One region of the Streptomyces sp. NBC_00569 genome, then DNA from elsewhere that is predicted to be linked to it. Evidence: riboswitches for the same ligand, from Rfam matches in the RefSeq annotation. Region 1 holds a riboswitch; the other holds the start of a gene.

Evidence for each region. A riboswitch is a leader RNA that binds a small molecule or an ion and turns the genes downstream of it on or off. The one in region 1 is predicted to bind ZMP and ZTP.
Region 2: linked by a shared signal. The riboswitch ahead of OHO83_RS04080 (bifunctional 5,10-methylenetetrahydrofolate dehydrogenase/5,10-methenyltetrahydrofolate cyclohydrolase) and the one ahead of OHO83_RS19675 (glycine hydroxymethyltransferase) in region 1 are both predicted to bind ZMP and ZTP.

Annotation. Positions count from the first base shown of each region.
Region 1 is NZ_CP107783.1:4,393,120-4,398,854, forward strand. It holds gene OHO83_RS19660 (RNA polymerase sigma factor) at 21-668, shown strand; gene OHO83_RS19665 (hypothetical protein) at 661-1,524, shown strand; gene OHO83_RS19670 (hypothetical protein) at 1,692-2,414, shown strand; gene OHO83_RS19675 (glycine hydroxymethyltransferase) at 2,495-3,943, opposite strand; ZMP/ZTP riboswitch at 4,005-4,091, opposite strand; gene rocD (ornithine--oxo-acid transaminase) at 4,209-5,435, shown strand; gene OHO83_RS19685 (hypothetical protein) at 5,568-5,735, shown strand, end outside.
Region 2 is NZ_CP107783.1:864,752-870,486, forward strand. It holds gene OHO83_RS04055 (hypothetical protein) at 230-490, opposite strand; gene OHO83_RS04060 (SDR family NAD(P)-dependent oxidoreductase) at 766-1,473, shown strand; gene OHO83_RS04065 (TIGR01777 family oxidoreductase) at 1,503-2,480, opposite strand; gene OHO83_RS04070 (NAD(P)H-dependent oxidoreductase) at 2,564-3,358, opposite strand; gene OHO83_RS04075 (helix-turn-helix domain-containing protein) at 3,456-4,352, shown strand; ZMP/ZTP riboswitch at 4,339-4,429, shown strand; gene OHO83_RS04080 (bifunctional 5,10-methylenetetrahydrofolate dehydrogenase/5,10-methenyltetrahydrofolate cyclohydrolase) at 4,452-5,330, shown strand; gene OHO83_RS04085 (hypothetical protein) at 5,278-5,735, opposite strand, start outside.

The DNA of each region.
Region 1 (5,735 bases):
TGTGCGACGGGTGGGAACCGATGCGCGGGGTGCGGTGTATCAACGATGTGAGGACACAGGGGGAGGTCCTGGAGGGGGGCCGCGTCGTCGACGACGAGCGTGCGGTGATCGCTCGCGTGCGCGCCGGAGACGTGGAGGCGTACGCGGTGCTGGTGCGCGCCTTCACCGGGCTGGCGCTGCGGGCGGCCCGGGCCCTCGGGGCAGGAGCGGACGCGGAGGACGTGGTGCAGCAGGCCTTCTTCAAGGCGTACTGCGCCCTGAGACAGTTTCGGGACGACGCGTCGTTCAAGCCGTGGCTGCTCGCGATCGTCGCCAATGAGACGAGGAACACAGTGCGCTCGGCGGTGCGACAGCGTTCGGTCGTGGGGCGGGAAGCGACGTTGATAGAGGCCGAGCCGCTGATACCCGAGACCACGGATCCGGCGGTCGCGGCCGTCCACGACGAGCGGCGGACGGCGTTGCTCGCCGCGCTCGAGGAGCTGAGCGAGGACCATCGGCTGGTCGTCACGTACCGGTATCTGCTCGAGATGGACGAGGCGGAGACGGCCGAGGCGCTCGGCTGGCCGCGCGGCACCGTGAAATCGAGGCTCAATCGCGCGCTGCGGAAGCTGAAGCGGATTCTTCCGGCGGAGCTGGACCCGCGGGAGGGAGGTGATGAGCATGAGTGAACCGCGTCACGAGGACGACGGGAGCCGGCGCACCGGCAAGGAGCACGGGCCCCGCGCGGACCGTGGGCTGCCGGCTGAGCTGCGGGCGCTGGGCAGGTCCCTGGACGGCCTGGGCCCCGGCGGCGAGTCGATGGCCGAGCGGGTGCTGGCACAGATACTCGCCGAGTCCGTTCCGGCACCGGTCGCCGAGCCGGGGGCGGGCCCTGTCCGGGTGCGGCGGGCGCGTCGCTGGATACGGGAGCGGTGGCGGATGCTCACGGCGGGGCTGTGCGGAGTGCTGACCGTGCTCGTGCTCACGCCTCCGGTGCGGGCTGCGGTCGCCGAGTGGTTCGGCTTCGGCGGGGTGGAGGTCCGGTACGACCCGTCGGCCCTGCCGTCGTCCGGTGTGCACGTCCCCGGGTGCGGCTCGTCGCTCTCGCTGGGCGAGGCCCGACGAGACGCCGGATTCGAACCGCTGGTGCCGGGCGAGCTGGGAATGCCGGACGCCGTGACGGTGACACGGGAACCGAAGTCGCGCTTCTTGATCACACTGTGCTGGCGCGAGGACGGGCACACGATCCGACTCGACGAGTACCCGGCGCAGCTCGACATCGGGTACATGAAATCGGTGCGCACGCAGCTGCACTGGGTCGACCTGGGCCGGGGTACGGGCCTGTGGTTCGCCCAGCCGCATCTGCTCGGTTTTTGGATGCTCGACGGCAACGGCGACCGGTGGACCCGTTCGGAACGCACCGCGGGCCCGACACTCCTGTGGACCCGCCGACAGGAGATGACGCTCCGCCTGGAGGGAGTCGATTCCCGGGAGCGGGCGATGGAGATCGCACGGTCGGTACGAAAGCCGGACGCCCACCGCTGATGTCCGCGGGCTGGGCCGGCGAGCTCACGCAACCGAGAACTCGCACACCGAAGTTGGGAACCCGGTCGGGTCGAGCGGTGTACCAGAAGTGAATCGACACGGGCGGGCCGTGCCGGGAGCAGCTGGGGGATCGGATGCGAACACTACGAAGGCCGGCCGCGCTGGCGGTGGCACTGACGGCGGCAATCGCCGCGATGCTGCTGAGCGCGTCAGGGGCGTCGGCCGGCGGACCGACGAGCGTTCTGGTGGTGTCGCCCGAGAGCGGCCAGAGCGCGTCGCTCTATTTCAGTGACAAGAAGTACGGGCCGCTGGAGAGTCTCCTGGGCGAGCCGGATCAGGGGCGAAGGGAGGAGCCGCCCGGCTTGGGCATAGGCGCGGGGCGTCAGCTCAATGTCACATGGCTGGTGCACGACGTGCTGCCGTGGCGGGTCGACCGGGTCTATCCGGACTCGCCGGGCACGAAGGACGTCTGGATACACACAGCGACGCACGTGCCTGACTCCTACAACGGGTACTGGCACAAGGCCCGTAAGCCTGCGGAGCTGCGCGCGCTCCTGAAGGATCTCGGGGTCATGGGCGCGCGGTCCGAAAAGGGCGGGAGTCCGATCTTCCCGGCGCCCTGGCAGTCACCCGACCGGTCCAAGGAAGCGCTGGGTGGAGCTCCGGCTCCGACAGCCGACGGTCGCGATACCGGGTCGTCCTCAGGCGCGCGGGCCTCGGCAGCCGGGCCGAACGACGGGGTGGACTGGTGGTGGGCGATACCGGGGCTGGTGGCGGGCGCCGCGCTGGCTCTGGTGCTGCGGCCCCTGGCCGACAGGCTGCCGGGTCGTCGCGGGACGGGTGGGACCCCGCCCGACGCGGGACCACGGCAGCAGCTGATCGATTCCTGAGAGGCGCTCTCCAGCTCTCACGGCTGGGGGAACGCACTGACCGACCCGCCGGTGCGGCTGGTGACGGGCCGGTCAAGCGATCAGGTGAGGTCGACCTCGGGGTAGAGCGGGAAGCCGCTCAGCAGGTCGGACGCTCGCGTGGAGACCTCGTCGGCGATCTTCTCGTCCAGGACGTGCTGCGCCTTGGAGGGCGCGCCCTTGCTGGTGGTGCCCGCTTCGGCGGCAGTGAGCACGCGGTCGATGAGGCCCGCGACCTCGTCCATCTCCGCGGTGCCCAGGCCACGGGTGGTCAGGGCAGGGGTGCCGATGCGGATGCCGGACGTGTACCAGGCACCGTTCGGGTCGGAGGGGATGGAGTTGCGGTTGGTGACGATGCCGGAGTCGAGGAGCGCGTTCTCGGCCTGGCGGCCGGTGAGCTCGTAGGAGGTGGCGACATCGATCAGGTTGAGGTGGTTGTCCGTGCCGCCCGTGACGAGGGTGGCGCCACGGCGGGTCAGGCCCTCGGCCAGGGCTCGGGCGTTGTCGACGACGGACTGGGCGTACTCGCGGAACTCGGGACGGCGGGCCTCCGCCAGGGCGACGGCCTTGGCGGCCATGACGTGCGGCAGCGGACCGCCGAGGACCATGGGGCAGCCACGGTCGACCTGGTCGGCGAGCGAGTCGTCGCAGAGCACCATGCCGCCGCGCGGGCCGCGCAGCGACTTGTGCGTCGTGGTGGTGACGATCTGGGCGTGCGGCACCGGGTCGAAGTCGCCGGTGAGGACCTTGCCGGCGACCAGGCCCGCGAAGTGCGCCATGTCGACCATGAGGGTCGCCCCGACCTCGTCGGCGATCTCGCGCATGATGCGGAAGTTCACCAGGCGGGGGTAGGCGGAGTAGCCGGCGACGATGATCAGCGGCTTGAAGTCGCGGGCGGTGGCGCGCAGGGCTTCGTAGTCGACGAGGCCGGTCTGCGGGTCGGTGCCGTAGCTGCGCTGGTCGAACATCTTGCCGGAGATGTTCGGGCGGAAGCCGTGGGTGAGGTGGCCGCCGGCGTCCAGGGACATGCCGAGCATGCGCTGGTTGCCGAAGGCCTGACGGAGCTCGGCCCAGTCGGCGTCGGAGAGGTCGTTCACGTTGCGAACGCCGGCCAGCTCCAGGGCGGGCGCCTCGACGCGCTGGGCGAGAACGGCCCAGAAGGCGACGAGGTTGGCGTCGATGCCGGAGTGCGGCTGTACATAGGCGTGGCGGGCGCCGAAGAGCTCGCGGGCGTGTTCGGCGGCGAGGGCCTCGACGGTGTCGACGTTGCGGCAGCCGGCGTAGAAGCGGCGGCCGACGGTGCCCTCGGCGTACTTGTCGCTGAACCAGTTACCCATCGCGAGGAGGGTGGCCGGGGACGCGTAGTTCTCGCTGGCGATCAGCTTGAGCATCTCGCGCTGGTCGGCGATCTCCTGGCCGATGGCGTCGGCCACGCGGGGCTCGACAGCCCGGATCACGTCGAGGGCGCTGCGGAACGCTACGGACTCGGTGGAGAGGGTGGGCTCTGACATGACGGACCTCCGGACGGATGGGACCTCCTCTGCTCGAGCGAGGTCGAGAGCAGGAGGTTCACGGGTCGGCCCAGGCGCACGGCACACAGTTCACAGGCCGCTCCCCGATGGTCGGTCCCATCCCAGCGCGCCAGTCACGGCCCTGCGGGCCACACTACCGGGCGCGCCGCAGGACGGGGTTTCCCGGTCCACGATGCGAGCGACGATAGGAAGGGGCCACAAGCCCACGTCTTCGCGCCATCAGAGCTGTAAGAACGGAGATCCCGTGACTGCTGTGACTCCTCCGAATGCCGCAACGGAAGCCTTCATCACCGCGTCCGAGGCGCACAGTGCGCACAACTACCATCCGCTGCCCGTCGTGGTCGCGACGGCGGAGGGCGCCTGGATGACGGATGTCGAGGGGCGCCGGTACCTCGACATGCTCGCCGGCTACTCAGCCCTCAACTTCGGCCATGGAAACCGGCGGCTCATCGAGGCCGCCAAGGCGCAGCTGGAGCGGGTGACGCTGACGTCCCGGGCCTTCTACCACGACCGGTTCGCCGCGTTCTGCAACCAGCTCGCGGAGCTGTGCGGCATGGACATGGTGCTGCCGATGAACACAGGGGCGGAGGCGGTCGAGACCGCCGTGAAGACGGCGAGAAAGTGGGGGTACCAGGTCAAGGGGGTGCTCGACGGGAGAGCGAAGATCGTCGTGGCGGGCAACAACTTCCACGGGCGCACCACGACCATCGTCAGCTTCTCCACGGACCATGAGGCGCGCGCGGACTTCGGTCCCTACACGCCGGGGTTCGAGATCGTGCCGTACGGCGATCTGACGGCGTTGCGCGGCGCTGTCACCGAGAACACCGTCGCGGTGCTGCTCGAACCGATCCAGGGCGAGGCCGGTGTCCTCGTACCGCCGGCCGGATATCTGCCGGCGGTAAGGGAGTTGACCCGCGAGCGGAACGTGTTGTTCATCGCGGACGAGATCCAGTCGGGACTCGGACGGACCGGGCGGACGTTCGCCTGTGAGCACGAGGGCGTGGTGCCCGACATGTACGTGCTGGGCAAGGCGCTCGGCGGTGGGGTCGTGCCGGTGTCGGCGGTGGTGTCCAGCAGTGAGGTGCTCGGGGTGTTCAAGCCGGGTGAGCACGGGTCGACGTTCGGCGGGAATCCGCTGGCCTGTGCGGTGGCGCTCGAGGTCATCGCGATGCTGCGCACCGGGGAGTTCCAGCAGCGGGCGGCCGAGCTGGGCGAGCATCTCCACGCGGAGCTCGGGCTGCTGACGGACACGGGCAAGGTGACGCAGGTGCGGGGACGCGGGCTGTGGGCGGGGATCGACATCGATCCGTCGTACGGGACGGGAAGGGAGATCTCGCAGAAGTTGATGGCCAAGGGCGTCCTGGTCAAGGACACCCACGGCAGCACGATCCGGATCGCTCCCCCTCTGGTGATCAGTAAAGAGGACCTGGACTGGGGGCTCGACCGGCTCCGGGCGGTCCTGGCGGTCTGACGGTGGTGCGCCTCCGGCGCACGGGCGGCCCACTCGTGGTCCGGCCACTGACGGGGGCGCCCCCGGACGGGGAGCCGCTCACCGGCCGGTCGGCGTAGGCACAACCTCTACAGTCGCTTTGTGCTTCTTGGAATGCTTTGCGCGCTCGGGGCGGCGGTCTGTTTCGGTACGGCTTCCGTGTTGCAGGCGATGGCCGCGCGAGCCGCGGAGCCGGGGACGGGGTCCGGTGTCGACGCCGCGCTGTTGCTACGGGCGCTGCGGCAGTGGCGTTATGTCGCCGGGCTGGGGCTCGACCTGCTC
Region 2 (5,735 bases), 3.5 Mb from region 1:
ACGCCCGTCACCGCCCGGTCACCTCGGAGAAGGCGCGCGAGGCCCTCGACGACGAGCGGCGCCGTGACGGCGTGGATGTCACGGCCTCCCGCCACCGCGCGGCGCGTCTCGTGACCGCGGGTCACGACGGCCTCCACGAGGAAGGACTGCGCGGAACGGCCCTCGGCGTCGGCGGGTACGGGCTCGGGGGTGCCCTCCGCGCGGATGCCGCGCCGAGGCGCGAGGTTCATCATCGCGCGCCTCGGGGGTTCGTCCGGGGAGTGTGCGCGGCCCAGGGCGTGACGGCGACCCGGCCACCCAGCGCGTGTTCGTACAGGACGAGTCCGCTGCCCCTCTCGCGGTCGAGCCGGTCGCGGACGAGGCCGGCGACGCGCGCGTCCCGCGCGGAGCCGAACGCGACCACGGTGAAGCGGCCGGCCCGGGCTTGGCGCGGGAGCGTGTCCAGGCCGGCCGTCGCGGCGGCACGGGCCGACATGGGGACCTCTGCCATGCTGCGGCGACACGTCACCCGCGTCACCGGCCTGCCGCCCGAGGCCGGCCGGGGGGCGTTCGGCGGCCGGTGACACGCGCCGCGCGCGATGCGACCCCCAGGATCACCGAACCCTCACCCTAAAGCTGAGGTCGAGGTGACACTCGACGGGACGCATCTCGGGGCGACGCCGGGGAGCACTCCTGGGGTGGCCGCGTCGGCACCCGCCTGGTACTGCCGGTCCCAGGAAGACGGGACGCCTGGCTGTCGGCGCCGCTCCGCCGCACGCTGGTGCCATGACGAAAACACTCATCACCGGAGCGAACAAGGGTCTCGGCTTCGAGACCGCCCGTCGGCTCGTCGCCGCAGGCCACACCGTCTACGTGGGCAGCCGCGACCCGGAGCGCGGCCGCCGCGCCGCTGAGCGGCTCGGCTCACTCTGGGTTCAGCTCGACGTCACGGACGACGCTTCCGTCGCCGCCGCCGCCAAGGCCATCGAGGCCGACGGCGGACTTGACGTGCTGATCAACAACGCCGGCATCGAGGGCCGGACCCCTGACGGCGGCGTGATCGGCGCCGCGGACGTGACGGCCGACGAGATGCGGTCGACCTTCGAGACGAACGTCTTCGGCGTCGTACGTGTCACCCACGCGTTCCTGCCCCTGCTGCAGAAGTCCGAGGCGCCGGTCGTGGTCAACCTGAGCAGCGGCCTGGCATCGCTGGCGCGGGTCACCGACGCGGGTACGCCGACCCACGCCTATCCCGGAGTCGCCTACCCGGCGTCGAAGACGGCGGTGAACATGATCACCGTGCAGTACGCGAAGGCGTTCCCCGGCATGCGGATCAACGCGGTCGAGCCCGGCTACACCGCGACGGACCTGAACGCCCACACCGGCATCCAGACCGTCGAGGAGGGCGCCGAGATCATCGTGCGCATGGCCCAGCTGGGCCCCGACGGCCCGACCGGCACGTACGTAGCCGCGGAGGGCCCGCTCCCCTGGTGACGACGCGGGTCGCCCGACGGGCCCCCGCCTCACACCAGTCCGTCCGCCATGTCCCGCGTGACGTCACGTCCCCCGCGTACACGCCGCGCGAGGTTGGCGGCGGCATCGGGCCACGCGGGATGGTCGAAGGAGAAGCCCGCGTCGAGCAGCCGGCCCGGGACGACGCGGCGGCTCTTCAGAAGGAGTTCGGTGTCCGAGCGGAGCGCGAACGCGCCGAGTTCGGCCATCCACTTCGTCGCGGGCAGGCCCACCGGGACGCCCCATGCCGTACGAAGCGCGCGCATGAAGTCACGCTGCGGCAGCGGCTCTGGGGCGGCGAGGTTCACGGGCCCGTCCAGGTCGTCGCGTTCGATCAGGAACCGGACCGCTCGGGCGAAGTCACGGTCGTAGATCCAGGACACGTACTGGCCGCCGCCCGCGACCGGACCGCCGAGGCCGAGTCTGGCCAGGCGCAGGAGGATGTCGAAGACGCCGCCGCGGTCGGGGCTCATGACCATCGCGGAGCGCAGGGCGGCCTTGCGGGTGTGCGGGGTGTCCGCCCGCTCCTGCGCTCGCTCCCACGCCTTGGCGATCTCGACGCTGTAGCTCCAGTAGCCGGGGACGCCGGCCTCGTCGCCGCCGAGCACGCCGGTCGCCTCGTCGTTCGGTGCGGCGAAGCTGTGGGCGTAGACGGTCGCCGTACTCATCTGCAGCCACACCCTCGGAGGTCGCGCGGCGGCGGCGACGGCCTCGCCGACGACTTCGGCGGACCGCACGCGCGAGTCCATCATGGCCCGGAGGTTGGCGGGGGTGTAGCGGCAACTGACGCTGCGTCCGGCGAGGTTGATCACGGCATCGCTGCCGTCGACGGCCTCGGCCCAAGGCCCCAGGGTCTCGCCGTCCCAGCGCGTTTCCCCCTCGCGCACCGGCCGCCGCGTGAGGACCACGACTTCGTGTCCCGCTTCGGCCAGTTCACGCTTCAGGATCGTCCCCACCTGCCCGGTGCCGCCGGGTATCACGATCTTCATGGAGCCCCCTCATCGCGTCGGCACCACCCTAGCGCAGACATTTGAACGTGTTCAAATCGAGAAGGGAGTAGTCGAGAAGGCCCTCAGCCCCGGTCGCGGACGTGCAGACCGAGCCCCCTCGCACCCGGGGTCTCCACCCCCGGCAGGAGCCTCATGTCGTGGTCGTAGTCCCCGCCCGTGAGCGACCGGAAGGGGACCGGCGTGGCCGTGAAGAGTGTGTCGAGCCGTCGGGCGTACTCCTTCCGTGCCGTGACGAAGCGGTCGTCGGGGAGCTCGTTCGCGCTGTACACCGCGAACGGCTCCAGCGGGCTCATGCCGGTGAACCAGAACAGGCCGTGCTGGACGGGGTGCAGGACGTCGTCGAGGCTTCCGTGGATGCCTCGATCGGAGAACGCCGACTCGCGCGCGCCGACGGTCACCGACACGAGCGCCCGCCTGCCCGGCAGGGAGCTTTCGCCGTACGGCGGCGGGACCGCGGGGCCGTACGCGAAGCCGCTCGTGAAGACCCGGTCGATCCAGCCCTTGAGGATCGCGGGCGCCGAGAACCACCACATCGGGAACTGCAGGACCACTGCGTCCGACCAGCGCACCTTCTCCTGCTCCGCCGCGACGTCGGGCGACAGACCGCCCGAGAGCGTCGCCCGCTCGGAGTCGGCCATCACGTGCAGCCGGCCCGCTCCGGTGTGCTCGGGGAAGTCGTCGGCGTCCACCGTCGCCTTCCACTTCATCGCGTAGAGGTCGGACACCTTCACCTCATGTCCTGCCGTGCGCAGGTGCTCGACCGCGAAGTCGGTCAACGCGGAGTTGAGCGAACGGGGTTCCGGGTGGGCGCTGACCACGAGGATCTTCTTGGGCCGCCGAGGCGTCGTGTCGTTCATGCCACCACGTTCGCCCGGGCGCGTCCGGGCAGCCAGCACCCTGGTCAACGGCGGAACGCTGATCCTGGTACTGCGAGGACCACGCATACTTGGGCCCATGGACGGCGTGAACCACATCGGGGGAACGGACGCGGTTACCACCCTCACCACCGGCGGCTCGCAGCACGGTCTCGGTGACTTTCTCCGCGCCCGCCGCGCGCGCGTCGCACCGGAGCACGTCGGGCTCTCCGGCGGCCGCCGCCGACGGGTGCGGGGACTGCGCCGCGAGGAGCTGGCGCAGCTCGCCGGGATCAGCGTGGACTACTACGTGCGCCTGGAACAGGGCCGCGCCACTCAGCCGTCCGCCGAGGTCGTCGACGCGCTCGCCGGAGCGCTCGGCCTCGACACGGCGGAGCGCGGGCATCTCGCCACCCTGGCAGGCGCCCGGCGGGGCCCCGCGCCCGAGGCCCGGGTGAGCCCGATGCTGCGGCGGCTCCTCGACTCCATGGCCGGCTTCCCGGCCTTCGCCACGAACCACCGCCTGGACGTGGTGGCGTGGAACGCGCTCGGCGCCGAGCTGATCGGCGGCCTGGCCGAGCCGGCCCGCCGCGACCGCAACAACGCGCGGTACCTGTTCCTCGACCCCGCCTCGCGCGTCGTCCACCCGGAGTGGGAGGACCGGGCGGCGGAGGCCGTGGGCCAGCTGCGCGTCTGGTCGGGGCGCTACCCGGACGACACGGAACTGGCGGGCCTCATCGCCGAACTCACCTCGCACAGCGCGGAGTTCAGGCGCATCTGGGACAGCGGCGAGGTCGTGATGTGCGCGGCGGGGCGCAAGCGCCTGAGGCACCCGGTGGCCGGGCTGCTCACCCTGGACTTCGAGACGCTGCACGTACCGGCCGCGCCCGGCGAGACGGGCCTGGTGGTGCATGTCTTCAGCGCCGAGGACGGCAGCGAGGAGGCCGCGGCTCTCGCACGGCTGACCGAAACCGTTACAGTGTCGGACAGGCCGTGACTGGCGCTGGGGTGGAGAACCACCGGGGAGCGGCCTGACCAAAGGGTCGATGTATGCCGTGCGCCTGGGCGAATGGTCAATGACGCCTGGGAGGCGACCATGTCCCCGACACCGACAGCCCACCTCATGGACGGCACCGGCACGGCCCGGCGCCTCGTCGAGGAGTCCGCGGGCAGAGCGGCGGAGCTGGTGAGGCGTACGGGCTCGGCGCCCTGCCTCGCGACCGTCCTGGTGGGTGAGGATCCCGCCTCCGTCACGTACGTCCGTATGAAGCAGGCCCGCTGCGCCAAGGCCGGTATCGAGTCGCGGCGCGTCCAGCTCCCCGCCGAAACGACGACCGCGGAGCTGGTCGCCACTCTCCGCGAGCTGTCGCAGGACGCGTCGGTGCACGGAATCCTGCTCCAGCACCCCGTGGGCCCGCACATCGACGAACGCGCGGCGTTCGAGGCCATCGCCCCGGAGAAGGACGTCGACGGCGTCACCATGACCTCGTTCGGCGCGATGGCCTTCGGACTGCCCGGGTTCGTCTCCTGCACACCGGGCGGAATCATGCGGCTCCTCGACGAGTACGACGTCGATGTCGCGGGGCGGCACGCGGTGGTCGTGGGCCGGAGCGCGATCCTCGGCAAGCCGGCCGGGATGCTCCTGCTCGCCCGGGACGCCACCGTGACGTACTGCCACTCCCGCACGGCCGACCTGAGCGCGTACGTGCGGGAGGCGGACATCGTGGTGGCGGCCGTGGGCCGGCCCCGGCTCATCCGCGGCGAGGACATCAAGCCCGGCGCGGTCGTGATCGACGCGGGCTACAACGCGGGCAACGTCGGCGACGTCGATTTCGACACCGCGGCCGAGCGGGCCCGCCTGATCACTCCCGTCCCCGGCGGGGTGGGCCCCATGACCATCGCCGTCCTCCTGGCCCAGACGGTCACCGCGGCGTACCACCAGCTCGGTGCGGACCTCGATCGCGCGCTCGTCTGACGGGACCGCGCCGATCGCGCATCCGGGATCCCCGGTCGGTGGCGGCGTCGAGAAGTCCGGCGGCCGCCATCTCGAGGGCGGCGCGCGGCAGCGGTGCGCACTCCAGCGGTGCGCACACCTCGAAGCCGAGGTGCCGTACGGCCGTCTCGCCCGACGGCAGCACCTGGAGATACTCGGGACCGTCGGGTTCCTCGCGGCCCAGGAGGAACTCGACGGTCAGGAGCGTACCGGCGGCGATCCGCGCGGATCCGGCCTGCGATTCACGGTCGATCAGCGTGAACTCCCGCTCGTACGGGCCCGGCGGCGGCGCCGCAAGGAGCCACCGGGCGAACTCGGCGGCCCGCGGCGCCCCTTGCCCCAGCGGCAGGCACCCGAGGAAGTACGCGTCGAACCACCAGCCGCCGT